Regions from separate parts of the Bradyrhizobium sp. U531 genome, predicted to be linked through region 2. Evidence: predicted binding sites of a transcription regulator. Region 2 holds the regulator's gene; each other region holds the start of a gene.
The links. Region 2 encodes LexA, which represses DNA repair genes until DNA is damaged. Its sites were predicted from a motif close to TGTTCNNNNTGTGTTCNG; they were not measured.

Region 1 (5,558 bases), 850 kb from region 2:
CCCCCTGTGACAAGGATGACGAGGCGCGGGCGATCCGTGCCTCAAGGATGATCAAGGAGTGGACGATGAAGCTTTTCCGTTTGGCCGCGGTGCTGGCCGTGCTGGCGGGACCGGCCTATGCGCAAATGCCCAATTTGAATTTGCTGCAGGACGCCCCGAGCAAGACCCCCGAGGAAAAGGCCGCGGAAGCCGAGCGTGACAAGGCCTACAAGGAAACGCTGAAGAAGATTCCGGACTCCAAGACCTCCAACGATCCCTGGGGCGGCATGCGGTCCGACCCGCCGAAACAGCCGGCCCCGAAGGCCTCGGCCGCAACCAGCGCGCCGAAGAAGTCCAAGACCGGTACGGCCGCCAACTGACCCAGTCCTGTCCGGGGGCCATATGGCGCCTTCTGACGAGGGACTCCTCTTCGTTCGGCCGGCGCCCTACATTTGGCAGGGTGTGAGTTTGCGTAGAGGAGGGCAGGACATGGCCGATCGTCCGCGGGATCTCGCCGAGCGGATGGCGCGCCGGCGCAAGCCGGCGGCCGGGCCCGGCCAAGCGGCCGGCGACGGCTATCTGCGCGAGACCTTCACGCTGCCGCGCGCGGCAGCGCGGGAACGGGCCCAGGCCTTCTTCGCCCGCTACCCCAAGGCCGGCTATATGAGCGTGGTCGAGACCTGGCGCGAACTGCCCGGCGGCGACATCGAATTCACCATGCGGCGGCTGCCCAGCGCGGACTGACGCGGGCCTGCTCGAGGGCTCTTGCTAGTCGAGGGTTTCGGCGACGATGCGGATCCGGAACACGGGCTCCTTGGCCTCGTCCAGCAGCTCCATCTGCCATTCGGAATTTTCCTGGAGCTTGCGGGCAAGGCCGGCGGTCATGTCGGCGCAGACGCTGGTCATCTCTTTCCAGGCCGAATCGCGATCGGCGAACTCCGTCGCCTGATCGGCGCAGCCGGAGTATGGGCCATTCCGAATTCGAAAGAAAAACAGCGGCATGGCTGGCACCGATCGCGCGTGACGGCCTCGCCCCAAGGTCCACGGGCGCGCGCAGTCCAATCCCAAACCCGCGTCAGATCAATTCCGGGCGGCTACGGATCATGCCGCCGCGGGCCGTGGCGTAACGGCGCGGCACCGCACGACCATCGACCGCTAGCCGGCCGGCTCGAGCCCTTGTTGCGCGAAGCGCTTCAGCTCCCGATCGATTCGCAATTGCACGCGCCGGATCGCGAGCAGGTCGATCTTGGTCTCGGTCCTGCCGGACTTGACCTGCTCGCCGATGCGGAACTGCCACTGCCAAATGCCGGGACTCGCCGTTTTGGCAACGGTGAACTCAACGCCCCTGTGATTCATGGCAACCTCCCACGATTCACTTTCCATGATTTGCTAACATGTTGGTCGTCATAATATTCCGGCGACGAACAAAATCCGTGGACCTTCAGCCGACCCCGTGGTTCTCCGACCATGAACAGAGTTCCTGGGTTGCGTCCTAACTGTGTTCGCGCAATCGGTTAAAGTGCCTCAAAGGCTCCCGGTTCCCTGCAAGCGGCATGTGCCTTGCTTCGGTCTGGCGACCCGCAAGCAATATGGACCCGACATGCTCGGCATACCCCGGCGCTACAGTCACTTCGTCTTCGGCATCATCCAGTCCGGCTTGACCTCGCTGATCGCGGCGGGGATCGCCAGCCTGCCTGCGGCGAGCGCCACGATCTTCGTCGGACATTGGATGGTGTCGTGGCTGATCGCCTGGGCCGCGATGCTGCCGATCGTGGTGCTGGCCGCGCCTGCGATCCGCGCCTTCTCGCTGCGCCTGACGCGGGAGGAGACGAAGGGGGAAAGCCCGGCATGAAAAAGCCCCGCCTGGGGAGAGCCAAGCGGGGCCGAGAGTTATTGGAGGCTGAGGTGCTGGGCTGCAACACCATAGCCACATCACCCTAGCGGGCTCCGCTTACGACAGCCTGACAGGTCGCGGATTTTGCGTTTGGGGTCGCAGACTGACCCCGCACCCGTCCCAATTTCGACATTCGTTCGCACAACTGCCGACACACCCGTCGGCAAGATTCATCCCGTTCGGCGCAGTCATGGGGGAAACGTGGCACGCCGGCAACGGGGTGGCATCATGGATAACGTAGAGCGGTCTTTCGCCGCCGCGACAGCGGCTGGCTTCGTCGTGCTGGTGATCGGCCTCGTGCTGCTGGCGCTGCTGTAAGGACACGCCGCAGCCGCGCCCTCGTTGATCGCGAGCGCAAGGCCAGACTCAAAACTGGAAAACAACCCCATGCACAGTAGGCGGCATGGAAAATTCTTCGGTTTTTCAAGAGCTTGGAGGTAGTGTTCAGATACCTCTAGAGCCCTGCCGGGGCCGTTCTAGTGGATGTTGATCTCGTTCAGGGGAAGTCGGAGCTCGCTGGCACGCTCTTCGCGGTCCTTCCTGCGGAACTCGTTTTCCTTGCGCTCGAACTTGATGAGCTCGTCATAGGCCGCTTCCAGCCGGGGATTCCGCCCGGTGGTTTCGCGGTGCTTGTCCTCAGTCATGACAGGGGTCCCCACAATTGCGGCTCTCGTCCTGGACAAGACCAAGACCGCGCGATGGTTCAGTGCCGTAAGATTACGGACTTATGACGGCGACCCGGCCGGTTGTCTTTGATGCGCGTCAGCTCACGGGCGGGAAAGCCCCGCGGCATCGCTATTTCGGCGGCTGCAGCCCGGGCGATTTCGCCCAGTCGTGCAGGTGATTAGCCGTCTCGGCCTGGCGCGCCTTCTTGAGCAGGGCGTCCCTTTCAGGGCCGGGAGGCAGCCTGGCGGCATCGTCCTTGACCTGTTTGACCCAGGCGGTGAGCCGGTCCTGAAGCGTCAGCTGATGCTTGAAACGTCGTTGCTTGAACACGGCAGGCTCCTTTCCGTGCGAGGAAGGCGGGAGCGCAACCGGCGTTCTCATCACCGATAATGGCCACGGGTCCGTGCGGTGACAGCTCATTAGGAGGCAGCGCCGGACCGGAGTCTGTTCAATTGTGCGCACAACGCGAATTGAGCTGTGAGGGTTCGAAACCGCAAAAGAACATATTGCGAACCTAGAACAAATGGGGTACGTTGGTTTTATCGACGACCCGCCGCCGCAACCGTTTGTCCCGCACCCGAATCCTCGCCATAAGGAGCACGACCCAATGTCCGCCACTGCCCTGCGTATCGTCGAAGGATCTTCCATGGACAAGAGTAAAGCTCTGGCCGCCGCGCTCTCTCAGATCGAGCGCCAGTTCGGCAAGGGCTCGGTGATGAAGCTCGGCAAGAACGACCGGTCCATGGACATCGAGGCGGTGTCCTCCGGCTCGCTCGGGCTCGATATCGCGCTCGGCATCGGCGGCCTGCCCAAGGGGCGCATCGTCGAGATCTACGGGCCGGAATCCTCGGGCAAGACGACGCTGGCGCTGCACACGGTTGCGGAAGCGCAGAAGAAGGGCGGCATCTGCGCCTTTATCGACGCCGAGCACGCGCTCGATCCGGTCTATGCGAGGAAGCTCGGGGTCAACATCGACGAGCTCCTGATCTCGCAGCCCGACACCGGCGAGCAAGCGCTGGAGATCTGCGACACGCTGGTGCGCTCGGGTGCGGTCGACGTGCTGGTGATCGATTCGGTTGCGGCGCTGGTGCCGAAGGCCGAGCTCGAAGGCGAGATGGGCGATGCGCTGCCGGGCCTGCAGGCCCGTCTGATGAGCCAGGCGCTGCGCAAGCTCACGGCCTCCATCAACAAGTCCAACACCATGGTGATCTTCATCAACCAGATCCGCATGAAGATCGGTGTGATGTACGGTTCGCCCGAGACCACCACTGGCGGCAACGCGCTGAAGTTCTACGCCTCCGTCCGCCTCGACATCCGCCGCATCGGCGCGATCAAGGAGCGCGATGAGGTGGTCGGCAACACCACGCGCGTGAAGGTGGTGAAGAACAAGCTGGCGCCGCCCTTCAAGCAGGTCGAGTTCGACATCATGTACGGCGAGGGCGTCTCCAAGATGGGCGAGATCCTCGATCTCGGCGTCAAGGCCGGCATCGTCGAGAAGTCCGGTGCCTGGTTCTCCTATGACAGCCAGCGCCTCGGCCAGGGCCGTGAGAACTCGAAAGCATTCCTGAAGGCGAACCCCGACATCACCGCCAAGATCGAGACCTCGATCCGCCAGAACTCCGGCCTGATCGCCGAGCAGATTCTCGCCGGCACGCCGGAGCGCGACGCCGACGGCGAGGAGCCTGCGGAGGAGTAAGCTTCAAAGTTAGTTTTTCGCGAGGAGCGGGCGCTGAGGACGTTGAGTTGCCGACGTCGTCAGCGCCCGTTTCGTTTTGGTGCGTTCGTAGAGCGAGAGGCTAATGCCACGTCTGATCCTGGCGACGAGCGATTTTGCGGGCGCAGCGCTCCGGCCGCGTGCGGACCTCGTCATCGGAATTCAGCGGCGTTTCGTTTGGGGACAATTGCCATCTCGAGCCGCACTTGAGACGTTGCTGCAAGCACGTTCGGCCAAGCATCGCGACCTCGGCACGCACTGGCTCGACTTCATCGCTGCGAAATACATCGCGCCGATGGGCGGCACGGATCTCGGTTTGCTCGAACTCTGCGAACGCTGTGACAGCATCGAGCTGTGGGCCGATCCTGCGGCGAACGACCAGTTGATTCTGATCTGGCTGCTCGATGTTCTGCGTCCGCACCGGAACGTTCTATCGAAGCTGGTGCTGGTCCAGACGGACATCGACGTGACAGACAATCGTGATGTTAACCCGGCACAATGGCGATTGCCGAAGCTAGCGGTAACAGACGATCGTCTGAGGCTGGCCAGCCGCGCCTGGAATGCCTATCGCGCGTCCACGCCGGAGTCCTGCTTCGACCTCCTGATGGAGGATTTGACGGCGTTGCCGCGGCTCCGACCGGCGCTCATTGCGCTGCTCGAAGAACTTCCCTACCGGAGGATCGGCCTGGGCGCGTCCGAGTACCGGATGCTGGAGCTGGTGTCCGAGGGGTGGGAGACGCCGGCTCGGCTTGTCTCCGAGGTCTTTAAGGAGCGCGGAGTGTTTGATTTTCGGGAAACGGAATCGATCCCGGATCGGACACCGGTTCTCGCGGGCTTTCCACCGAAAACGGAAAAACCGGATACTGCTCACTGGGAGCGCTTCCTGCAGAGCTGCCTGACGGTGACTGACTTCGGCAAAGCAGTGCTCGGGCGGGAGGTGGATTTCAGCCAGCACAACCCTGTCAATCGCTGGTGGGGCGGCACCGAATTGACCCCCGATCGGCTCTGGCGTTGGGATACCTGTGATCGTTGCCTGATCGCTCCCTGAAGTATTTTGGCGGACAGCCGAAGACCTCTATTCCTGCGCCAGCGCCTTTTTCCCGGCTCGCAATCAACGCCCGCAAAGATTCTTCCACCGCGACCGATTGATGCGTCTTCCGATCTGTCGCCACCCAGATGATCTCTCCGGTGGCGCGAAGGTCGTCGGATCCCTTGGCGAAGATCGCAAGCAGCAGCGTAATCGAGGAGCGGCCGATCTTGGCGACGCGCACGCAGACGTCGATGCCCTCATCGAAGTGGATCGTC
Region 2 (5,558 bases):
TGTCGCGGCACCGACATCGTCAAGGCCATCGCGGCCGGTGCGGACCTCGTCGGCATCGGCCGGCTGCAATGCTGGGCGCTCGCAGCCGCCGGCGAAGCCGGCATCGCGCGGATGCTCGAGCTCCTGGAGGACGAGGTGCTGCGCTGCCTCGGCCTCTTGGGGGCCACGTCGTTTGCCGAGGTCGACAAATCCTGCCTGCATCCGGCGACCGCAACCAATGCGCCGAGCGTGTTCAGCGCGTTCCCGCTGTTCGACCACGACCCTTACCGGTACTGATCGGCCGGTACTGATCGGCATATCCCAAGTGAAAAGGACGCAGGTGACATCGCTCTCTCCCGGCAGCGCCGATGCGCTTCTGTTCGATCTCGGGCGCGTGGTGCTCGACATCGACTTCTCCAAGGCGATCGCCTGCTGGGCGGGACATGCCGGCTGCGCCCCTGAGTCGATCGTCGCGCGCTATGTGCGCGACGAAGCCTATCGGATGCACGAAGTCGGCAAGATCAGCGACGAGGAGTATTTCGCCTCGCTCCGCAGCTCACTCGGGATCGGCATTTCGGACGCGCAGTTCCTGGAGGGCTGGAACGCGATTTTTGCGGGCGAGATGCCCGACATCGCCGAGCTTCTGCCGCGTGCAGCAAGACAGATGCCGCTCTACGCCTTCTCCAACACCAACCGGCCGCATGTCGATTATTTCTCGAGGGAATATGCCGATCTGCTCGGCCATTTCCGAACGCTGTATCTGTCGTCCAGCATCGGCTTGCGCAAACCCGATGCGGAAGCTTTCGACCATGTCATCGCCGAGATCGGCGTGCCCGCGGAGCGAATCGTGTTCTTCGACGATCTTGACGAGAATGTTGAAGGCGCGCGGGCGCGTGGATTGAGGGCCGTGCATGTGACGTCGCCGCGCGATGTCGGGAACGCCTTGAAGCCGCTGGGCATCTGAGGTTACGCTGTCGTCGTCAGCGGCCGGCAGCGCACACATTCCGCGCTGCTAATTTTTGCACACGTATGGAACCTGATCACTTTGTGCATTTTTGTACAAAGTTCCGGGAACGGAATACCACCCTTCGGACTCATGACTCCGTTGGGACTTCTACACCGGACTGAACCAAGTGCTGGGCAAAACCTACCTTACAAAACAAGCCTCTCTCCTGCTTGAATTCGCAAGAACCACCTCGGATTCCGACCTGTCCGCCAAGTTGATCAGCAAGGCTGCCGACTTGAAATCGCAGGCCGATCCGCTGCCCGACAAAGATCAGGGCCCCAAAGCTCCCGACGTCGCATCGGATATCAGCCCGGACAGGCCGACCGGGAGTTGATCGATGCTGGCCGTGGCGCTGGTCATTCTCGTCCTCGCCATGGCCACGCTGCTGCCGATCGGTCTCATTCTCTGGATCATGCCGCGTCGCGCTTGAGCTTGCTTTCCATCCGAAGGTGAAAGCAGCGAAATCCATCGCCCGCGCCATCGCCATCTTTGCCTCTGTTCCCACGCTCGGTTAGAAGACTGTCGGAACATTCGTCCGACCCTGCCGAGCTGGAGTTTCGCCGTGGCCCTGATGCCGGTTTCCGACGCCCTTGCTGCGGTGCTGGCGGGTGCAGAGCCGCTGCCTGAGCAGATGGTTTCGCTCGACGAAGCCCATCACCGCGTGCTCGCTCATGACGTCGCGGCGCGGCGCACGCAGCCGCCCCAGGCCATGTCGGCGATGGACGGCTATGCGGTGCGCGCGGCCGATGCGGCCAGGATCGATGCCAAACTGACGGTAATCGGCGAAGTCGCAGCGGGCCGGCCCTTTGCTCAAGCGGTCGGCGCCGGCGAAGCCGTGCGAATCTTCACCGGCGGCGTCGTCCCCGAGGGGGCGGACGCCGTGGTGATCCAGGAGGACACCGTCGCCGACGGTAACAGCGTCACGATCAGGGAGGCTGCGATCGTCGGACGGCATATCCGCCCGGCCGGCGTCGATTTCCGCGAGGGCGAGGTGCTCCTGCGCAAGGGAAACCGCCTGACGGAACGCGATCTCTCGCTCGCGGCGGCGATGAATTACCCGCACCTCGCGGTCTGCCGCCGCCCGAAGGTCGCAATCCTCGCCACCGGCGACGAGCTTGTGATGCCAGGCACCACGCCGGGGCACGGCCAGATCGTCTATTCGAACGGCTATGCCCTGCACGCGCTCGCCCGCAGCGAGGGCGCCGAGACCATCGACCTTGGCGTGGCCGCCGATACGCTTGCAGCCACAGCCGCCGGCATCCGGCGCGCCCGCGAGAGCGGTGCCGACATCCTGATCACCACCGGCGGCGCGTCGGTCGGCGACCACGATCTGGTGCAGCAGGCACTGAAGGACGAAGGCACGGCGATGTCGTTCTGGAAGATCGCGATGCGGCCCGGCAAGCCGATGATGCACGGCCGGCTCGGCGCGATGCGTGCGGTCGGCCTGCCCGGCAATCCCGTGTCGTCCTATGTGTGCGCCTTCCTGTTCATGGTGCCGCTGATTCGCGCGCTGTCGGGCCGTTCAGTGATTCATCATCGTCGCGAGCGCGCCGTGCTCGGAAAAGATCTCGGCGCCAACGACCAGCGCGAGGATTATCTGCGCGCGCGCCTGGAGCTGCGCGACGACGGCACGCAGATCGCCCTGCCCGTCAATCATCAGGACTCCTCTCTGCTTGCGAATCTCGCTGCGGCACAGGTACTTCTCGTGCGCCCGCCGTTCGCACCGAAGGCCGAGGCCGGCAGCCCCTGCGAGGTGCTGCGGCTCCCCGCCTGATTTGCGCGATTACACGCATTCCGCGAGTTTCGTTTCGTTCACGGTAAATTAAGCAGTTGCGGAACATGTATCGAACATATAGTGTCCGTTCATGATTTGTTTCGAGGATGTAGCGGCTTATCGCTGAATTCATCGTCTCGGAATCGAACGACATCAACCGGGGGACTTTGGTCGAGATGTTAACGCGCAAACAATACGAGCTTCTGCGGTTCATCAGCGAACGTCTGAAGGAAAGCGGCGTACCGCCCTCCTTCGACGAGATGAAGGATGCGCTCGACCTGCGCTCGAAGTCGGGCATTCACCGCCTGATCACCGCGCTCGAAGAGCGCGGCTTCATCCGCCGCCTGCCCAACCGCGCCCGCGCCATCGAAGTGATCAAGCTGCCGGAGCTCCAGGCTGCTGCCAGCAACCGACGCGGCTTCACGCCGAGCGTCATCGAGGGCAATCTCGGCAAGGTCCGCGCGAGCTCCATCCCGTCCGCGGACGAGGGCGAGCGCCCCGTGGCGGTGCCGGTGATGGGCCGCATCGCCGCCGGTACGCCGATCGAGGCCCTGCAGACCCGCAGCCACACGATCAGCGTACCGCCCGACATGCTCGGCTCCGGCGAGCACTACGCCCTTGAAGTGCGCGGCGATTCCATGGTCGAGGCCGGTATCCTCGACGGCGACATGGCTCTGATCCAGCGCAACGAGAGCGCCGATACCGGCGACATCGTGGTGGCGCTGATCGACGATGAGGAAGCGACCCTCAAGCGCTTCCGCCGCCGCGGTGCCTCGATCGCGCTCGAGCCGGCCAATGCCGCTTACGAGGTGCGCATCCTGCCGCCGAACCGCGTGAAGATTCAGGGCAAGCTGATCGGGCTTTACCGCAAGTACTGAGCCCGAAACGGGCTCGATACTGAAATCACCTGGCGCCTGTTGCGCGCCGTCGATCGGCAGCGCCGATCAGAGATTGGAGCGGATGATGGTCCGCTCCGGCTGGATGGTCCTTCTGGTATTGCACAGATTGTCCGGCCCTTCTTTCACGGCGAGAGTCTCGGCAAGCCGCGCGAAGCCAGAGCGCATCGCAGTTCTTTCGAGACCGCCATGTGCCAGTTCGTTCTGTGCCAATTTATTTTGAGTGGTGCGCGACGGCGCTGATCCCCGCATCAGCGTCGCGCGTTGCCCATGTGTCATGGGTGATGACCGGGCAATGCGCATTGCAATCGCGAGCCGCGATTCTCTTTGACGATCTCAAGCCATTCGATTTCCGCGGTCGTCGACAACCGCCTGCCCGAATGCACGCAGGCAGACTTTGTTCCTGTCGGATTCGAAAAGATAAAGTGATCGCGGCACGTGGATCCCAGCCGTAGATTTGCCTACAACCAAGCAGAGCGTTGCGTGCTTCCACTCCGAGGCCTGTGCCTCCAAGGCAGGTGCGGGTCGTCATCTTCGAATGAGGAGCAACCCGATGTGTGACTACAGCCTGCATGCCGTCGCGACGCGCCCCGCTGAAGTGGGCGAGACGATCGTCACGACAACGTTCCGCGGCACCTCGACGCGCGGCTTCGCCTCCGAGGCCGATCTCACCGTTGCGGTCTGCCTGCTGCCGGGAACGGAGCTCGCCTTCGCCGACAACGTCCGTTACGACAACCGCTGGATCTGGACGCGCACCGTCAACTCCCGCGTCGGCAAGTTCGGCAAGATCGATCCGCACGTTCCCGATCGTCACCATGACGCGATCGAATTTCCTGATGGCAAGTACGTACTGGTGACGCAGCTTGTCGAAGGCCAGCGCGCAACCGTGCTGCAACTGCCGGTGACGCAGCCGCTCGGCGAACGCGAGCACAAGCCTGAGACCACCGCCGACAGCCGGTCCCCGATCACGCCGATGCCGATCGGCTGACAGAGACGTCAGTCCTCCGCCTGAAGATCGGCCTCCGACGGGGTCGCATCCTTGGCGCGCGGAGCCGCCGCCCTCGGCATCAGGGCCGTTTCGAAATCTCCCTCGCCGGCGGCCGCCGGCGACCAGGGGCGGTTCGTGCCTCTCGCCCTCACCGCCTGAACCGAAAAGCCGTCGCCACGCCGGGTCAGCGCCAGCGTACCCTGTCGCAGCAGCCTTGGCCGGTCCACCACCATCGCCGCGCAGTCCGGCGGCGCCGGCCGCGACGTCACCACCAGCGCTGCGCGGCTGCAATCGTCCGCGAGCGCGTCGATGCGCGAGGCCAGCGCGACCAGCCGTCCGTCGGCGAGCGGCGTGACGCAGCCCGCCTCGTCGCACGATATGCCCTCAGTCAGCGAGGCGCTGCCGGCATCGCGGGAATCGGCATCGGCCGCGAGCCATTCCTTCAGCAGGAAATTGTCCTTGCCCGTCCTGATCAGATGCAGACGCCCGTCCCCGCCTCGCACCGCGACGCTGGCGCCGTCCCGGGCAACCAGGATGTCGGGCTGCCGCACCGACAGGCCCCAGGCGATGGAAGCCAGCAGCACGGCGGCACCGCACCAGCGCAAGGGCGTGCGCAACAGGCCCATCAGGATGAGGCCGAGGCTCGCCGCGATCAGCGGCGCGATGCCGAAAGCGGGAATGCGGCCGACCGCGCCCGGCAGCGCCGCCACCCAACGCGACACCGCAACCATCCAGTCGATACCGATCCCCATCAGCCACCAGAACACACCATCGAGCCCGAAAGGCGCCGCGAGCAGGCCCAACAGCCCCGCCGGCATCACCAGCGCCGAGACCACCGGCATCGCGCCGAGATTGGCGAGCACGCCATAGGGCGTGACACGATGGAAGTGGAAGGCGGCATAGGGCGTGGTCGCA
Region 3 (5,558 bases), on a different contig from region 2:
TGGAGAAGCTGAACAGTTCCGACGAGGACCTGATCGGCAAGACCGCCCTGCTCGTCGACGACGACGCGCGGAACATCTTCGCGCTGTCGAGCGTGCTGGAACGGCGCGGCATGAAGGTGCTGACCGCCACTACGGGCCGCGAAGCGGTGGCGCTGGTCGAGTCCAATCCGGAAATCGCCATCGTGCTGATGGACATCATGATGCCGCAGATGGATGGCTATCAGACCATCGGCGTCATTCGCGAAAACCCGGCTTTCGCCCGCCTTCCGATCATCGCGCTGACCGCCAAGGCGATGAAGGGCGACCGCGAAAAATGCCTGGAGGCCGGCGCGTCCGACTATCTCGCCAAACCCGTCAACACCGATCAATTGCTGCTTGCGATCCGCATGTGGCTGCACCGTTGAGTTTGGATCCGCGAATGGACCACGAAAAGGTCAACATCCTCCTCGTCGACGACCAGCCCGCCAAGCTGCTCGCCTATGAGGTGATATTGAAGGATCTCGGCGAGAACCTCGTGATCGCCTCGTCCGGGCGCGAGGCGCTCGAGGTGCTGCTCAAGACCGAGATCGCCGTGATCCTGGTCGACGTCTGCATGCCCGAGCTCGACGGCTTCGAGCTCGCCGCGATGATCCGCGAGCATCCACGCTTCCAGAAGACCGCAATGATCTTCATCTCCGCCATTCAAGTCAGCGACATCGACCGGTTGCGCGGCTACGAGATGGGCGCGGTCGACTACGTGCCGGTGCCGGTCGTGCCCGAGGTGCTGCGTGCGAAGGTGAAGGTTTTCGCCGAGCTCTATCGCAAGACCCGCGAGCTCGAGCGGCTGAACCATGATCTCGAGGATCGCGTCCGCGCCCGCACCGCGGAGCTGGAGAATTCCACGGCGAAGCTGCGCGAGAGCGAGCAGCGGCGCAGCATGGCGATCGCTGCCGGCAACATGGGCTCCTGGGATTGGGACTGGATCAGCGGCGACTGGATGTGGGACGAAGGCCAGTATCGCATCTTCGGCGTCGGCCCCGAAAATTTTGCGGTCAACCCGGCCAACGTCCAGGCGTTGTTGCATCCCGATGACGTCGATCAACTGCGCAAGGCGATTGCCGAGTTCAACAAGGGCACGCGGGCCTATGAGACCGAGTTCCGAATTATCCGGCCCGACGGTGAGGTCCGCTGGTGCGTCGGCACGGCGGCGGCGACGGTGGACGACAGCGGCCGCGTCGTGCGCGTGAGCGGCGTCACCGTGGACATCACCGAACGCAAGCGCGCCGAGGAACGGCAGAATCTGCTGGCACGCGAAGTCGATCATCGCGCCAAGAACGCGCTGGCACTGGCGCAGTCGATCGTGCGTCTCACCCGGGCCGACGAGGTGAAAGCCTATGTCAACGCCGTCGAGGGACGCATCAATGCTCTGGCGCGCGTGCACACCATCCTGTCGCTGTCGAGCTGGCAGGGCGCCGAACTGTCCCGGCTGATCGACGAGGAGCTTGCGCCCTATTCGCTCGGCGGACAGATCCTCCTGGCAGGTCCGAAGGTCCAGTTGCTGCCGGCGACGGCGCAGACGCTGGCGCTCGCGCTGCACGAGCTCTTCACCAACTCGGCCAAGTACGGCGCCCTCTCGACCCGGTCGGGACGGCTCGCGATCGGCTGGCAGGTCGAGGACCAATTGCTGACGCTGAACTGGGAGGAATCCGGCGGACCGCTGGTCATGCCCCCGAAGTCCCGCGGCTTCGGCACGCGGAGCTTGCTTGCGAGCGTCGAGTCGCAGCTTGGCGGACAGGCGCAGTTCGATTGGCGGGCCGAAGGCCTGTTGTGCCGTCTCGAAGTGCCGTTGATACGCAAGACGGCGGCGACGAACGCGTCCGGCAAATTCGAGGATGCCAGCTCCGCCGAATTGCAGCGCGCATCGGGTTAGACGTTTTTCGAACGTGCCTTCGGGTTCGACCCCGAAGGCAGAAAGCTTCAGCCGGACGCCCTCATGCGTTGCACCGTCCGCGGTCCGCGTGCGACCCGGCCTTCGAGCCAGGCTTCCGTGCGGGCGAGATCACGCAGCGCCCTGGCGTAGCGGCGAGCCGCACTCCGCTCCGCGCCGCGCGGTAGCTTGCGCGCCTTGCGCAGAATGTCCGCTGCCGCGTTGCGATAGGCCAGCGAGCGGTAAAGGAAGACAACCTTACCCATAGCGAATGTTCCCGGCGAATGTTCCCGTTTGTCGTGTCCATCCTCTCAAGCCCGGCATGAACGTCCGATGAAGCCGGGCATGACAATTCCTTCATCCGATTGGAACCAGCGAATCTCGTCCGCGTTGCATGCCAAATCGGGAGCCAGTTCCCATGCCCACGAAAAAGTCGCCAGACCTGATCTCTGCGACCGGACTCATCAAGCTGGTGACGCACGCCACGATGGGCGCAGCCCTCGGCCTCGTCTTCGGTCTCGCATTGATCCTGTGCAATCCCGCCGTCGCCAGCCTGCTCAATCACGGCGGAAGCCAGGCCGCGATCGTCTTCGCGCTCACGCTGGTCACGACATTCGCGATCGGCGCGACACTCACCGGCGTGGTGTTCATCCTCGTCGAGGACAAGCAAACTTGAAACAGACGTGAGGCGCGAACACGCGCTGCGTTGGAACTCCTGCGGCAAATCGCGGTTGGCTGCCTGCGTCAATTTAACCCAGGGAGTTCCCCGCATGACAACGACCAAGCTCGTTCTCACCGCAATGGTGGCCGCCGGTCTCGCCGCCGCGCCGCTCGCCGCGCAGGCGAAGTCGCACAAGGCGAAACACGGATCCTCGATGTCGTCGTCACAGACCACGGGCGCCAACACCAAATCGTCGAAGGGCGCCGATCCCTCCGGCCAGGGCGGTTCGGGTCCCGGTTCAGACCAGGGCGGCACCATGACGAACCAGAGCAGCAAGGGCATGAGCAACACCAAGTGAGCTCACGCCACTGACATCAAAGGCCCCTGCGACAACGCAGGGGCCTTTCTCGTCGCGATGATTGTTTTTTGTCGCGATGATCGTTCGGGCCTCGCGCGCCGCATCGGCGGGCGCGCGTCACCTCACCGCAGCCGGCGCGTTTCGAGATTGATCCCCGGGCTCGCAGAGTTCGTCTTCACGAGCTGCTCGAGCTGCGCACGCTTGCGGCCAATCAGAAGCTGGGCCGCGGCATCGTCGAGGCCCGCACGCTGCAATTGCCGGATGGCAGAGCCGAGCTCGAGAATCTCGGCGCGTAGCCTCAGGATCCGGTAAGCGTCCGGGTCTTCCTCCACGACGCCCTCTCGAAAGATTCAGCGCCGCGAGATCGCGCGCGCGGACGTGCCGACGGACTTCACGAGACGAAGGCGAACCCGATCGCGGACGTCAGGCAGGACGTCGCCGCCGCCGGCGGCCTTCCATTCCCCGATCAAGAGATTGATCTTCTGGCGCAGATCCATCTGCGCCAGCGCCTGCCGGGTGCAGTCCCGGTCGCCGTCGATGGAAACGCGCACGGCCGCCTCAGCGTCGGCCATTTCCAGCCTCAAGGCGCTGATTTTGCGTCGAATTTCATTAATTCTGTTGTCCATGGCTTGTTAGAACAAAATAAGAACATATAGTCAAGCCACGATTTCAGAACGGAGATGGCAATGCAGGTTCAAGGTCAATTCAACGCCAGGGCCTTTCTCGCCGAGCAGATGACGCGGGCGCAGGGGCTGAAGCTGAAACGGCTGAGTGAAGAGGCGTATCAGCCCGCACAATTTGCGCGCGATCTGTCCTTCACCGAGGCCGCACGGCGCATCCAGGTGCTGGAAGCGGAGATCGAACTGGCGAACTCGTTCTAGGCTTTCGCCCCGAGCCTCCTGCGCTTTTTCGGAACCATGCCCGTATCGAACGGTTCTCCCCGCCCAAGGGAGAACAAGCATGGCACGCAAGGCAAAGAAGCGCCGCTACTCGCCCAGCTCCGGCAGCGATGTCGAGAGCGAGATGCGACGCTACAAGAAGGGCACCGCCAAGAGCGGTCCCAAGGGCCGTGGCGGGCGCGTAAAGAGCCGCAAGCAGGCGATCGCGATCGGACTGTCGAAGGCGCGCAAGAAGGGCAAGAAGGTCCCGAAGAAAGCCGCGAAGAAGTCGTCTAAGAAAAGCACGACCAGGAAGACGACCAAGAAGACCACCAGGAAATCGTCGAAGCGCAAATCCAGCAAGCGTTGACGCTGCGCCGGTTCAGATCATGCTGCCCGGCATGAAGCAGCGGATCGAAACCCCGAACGCGGTCTTCACCGGCCACACCATGGTGCGGCCGGCGCGGTTCGGCTCGGTGATGACGGCTTCGTCGGGCACTTCGACCCACTCGCCATCGAGGCGCACGCGATAATGCCCGTTGTGCGATTCCCAATCGGGATCGGCGACGGCAAAGCCATCGGCATCCGAGCAGCACGGACCGAGATGGCTGCGCAGGCTGTCGAACCAGGGCTTGAGCGGCGAGTCCGCATAGCGGCCGTCATCACGACCAAGCGCGTTGCCGCCCCAGAGCACGAATGGCGCCGCGAGCAGCGCCCCTCTCAGCGAGAGCTTCAATCGATCCATCTCGGCACCGATCAAATCCGAACCACCGGCCAGTTCCACAAGGCGGCTGCTGGTTCGATGTTCCACGCTTGCAACCGGTCCTCGGCGGCGTCGGTGCCGCAGCAGAGTTGCACGAGGTGGAACTGTGCGGCGCGAACACGGCTTTTTCGTATGAACCGCGTCACCATCGCTGCCGTTAACGAGAATGTTATCGGCGGCGTCCTGAATGGAAAAGGCGGCCCGAAGGCCGCCTTGCTTGATTGAAGAGGATCGATCTTCGCGTCAGGCGAGCGGCACCGCGACGAACCGCGTCGCCTCCGCGCTTCTGACCTGCAGCAGCACGCTGCGCTTGCCGGACGATTTGGCCTGCGCCAGTTCCGAACGCACCTCGCCGACATTGGTGACGGCCTTGCCACCGACATTGAGGATGACGTCGCCTGTCTGGATGCCGCGCTGCGCCGCCGGCCCTTGCGGATCGACCTCGGTCACGACGACACCCTTCTGGCCGGCACCCTGCACCTCGCCGGCCGGCGCGAGGCCAAGCCCGAGGCGCGGCGTGCCCGCGCCCGGCTGCTCCCTGCTCTCGTCGGTGCTACCATTGGCCTTGGCCTGCCGCTCGTTCGGCAGTTCGCCGAGGGCGAGCGTCAGCGTCTTGCTCCCGCCATTGCGGAACACGTCGAGCTTCACCGAGCTGCCCGGCGCCAGGGTGGCGATGGTCCTCGCGAGATCGCGGGAGTCCCTGATCGCGGTGCCGTTCACGGCGGTGATGACGTCACCCGCCGCGATGCCGGCCTTTGCCGCCGGGCTGCCATCCTGCGGATTGTCGACGATGGCGCCGCGCGCCTCCTTCAAGCCGAGGCTGTCGGCAATCTCCGACGTCACCGGCTGCACCTGCACGCCGAGCCAGCCGCGGGTCACCGCGCCCTTGTCCTTGAGCTGCGCGACGACGAGCTTGGCGGTCGAGGCCGGAATGTCGAAGCCGATGCCGACCGAGCCGCCGGAGGGCGAGAAGATCGCGGTGTTCACGCCGA

Region 1: recA (recombinase RecA) is a predicted target of LexA. The motif match lies at 3,037-3,054, and genes of this name have one in related genera.
Region 3: QRQ56_RS17355 (DUF3072 domain-containing protein) is a predicted target of LexA. The motif match lies at 3,559-3,576, and genes of this name have one in related genera.

The regions. Positions count from the first base shown of each region.
Region 1 is NZ_JASVEN010000001.1:224,608-230,165, forward strand. Features, by position in the region: gene QRQ56_RS01025 (hypothetical protein) at 66-359, shown strand; gene QRQ56_RS01030 (hypothetical protein) at 469-723, shown strand; gene QRQ56_RS01035 (DUF6894 family protein) at 748-981, opposite strand; gene QRQ56_RS01040 (hypothetical protein) at 1,135-1,335, opposite strand; gene QRQ56_RS01045 (DUF2798 domain-containing protein) at 1,580-1,831, shown strand; gene QRQ56_RS01050 (hypothetical protein) at 2,350-2,517, opposite strand; gene QRQ56_RS01055 (hypothetical protein) at 2,669-2,869, opposite strand; gene recA (recombinase RecA) at 3,147-4,235, shown strand; gene QRQ56_RS01065 (hypothetical protein) at 4,339-5,301, shown strand; gene QRQ56_RS01070 (acyl-CoA thioesterase) at 5,216-5,554, opposite strand.
Region 2 is NZ_JASVEN010000001.1:1,070,842-1,076,399, reverse strand. Features, by position in the region: gene QRQ56_RS05370 (alpha-hydroxy acid oxidase) at 1-276, shown strand, start outside; gene QRQ56_RS05365 (HAD family hydrolase) at 320-943, shown strand; gene QRQ56_RS05360 (hypothetical protein) at 1,113-1,319, shown strand; gene QRQ56_RS05355 (molybdopterin molybdotransferase MoeA) at 1,548-2,759, shown strand; gene lexA (transcriptional repressor LexA) at 2,936-3,637, shown strand; gene QRQ56_RS05345 (hypothetical protein) at 3,704-3,958, opposite strand; gene QRQ56_RS05340 (hypothetical protein) at 4,209-4,643, shown strand; gene QRQ56_RS05335 (ComEC/Rec2 family competence protein) at 4,652-5,558, opposite strand, start outside.
Region 3 is NZ_JASVEN010000003.1:238,823-244,380, reverse strand. Features, by position in the region: gene QRQ56_RS17390 (HAMP domain-containing protein) at 1-404, shown strand, start outside; gene QRQ56_RS17385 (HWE histidine kinase domain-containing protein) at 419-1,909, shown strand; gene QRQ56_RS17380 (hypothetical protein) at 1,957-2,172, opposite strand; gene QRQ56_RS17375 (hypothetical protein) at 2,325-2,582, shown strand; gene QRQ56_RS17370 (hypothetical protein) at 2,677-2,925, shown strand; gene QRQ56_RS17365 (hypothetical protein) at 3,048-3,257, opposite strand; gene QRQ56_RS17360 (hypothetical protein) at 3,276-3,497, opposite strand; gene QRQ56_RS17355 (DUF3072 domain-containing protein) at 3,612-3,806, shown strand; gene QRQ56_RS17350 (DUF6496 domain-containing protein) at 3,886-4,173, shown strand; gene QRQ56_RS17345 (hypothetical protein) at 4,186-4,548, opposite strand; gene QRQ56_RS17340 (Do family serine endopeptidase) at 4,810-5,558, opposite strand, start outside.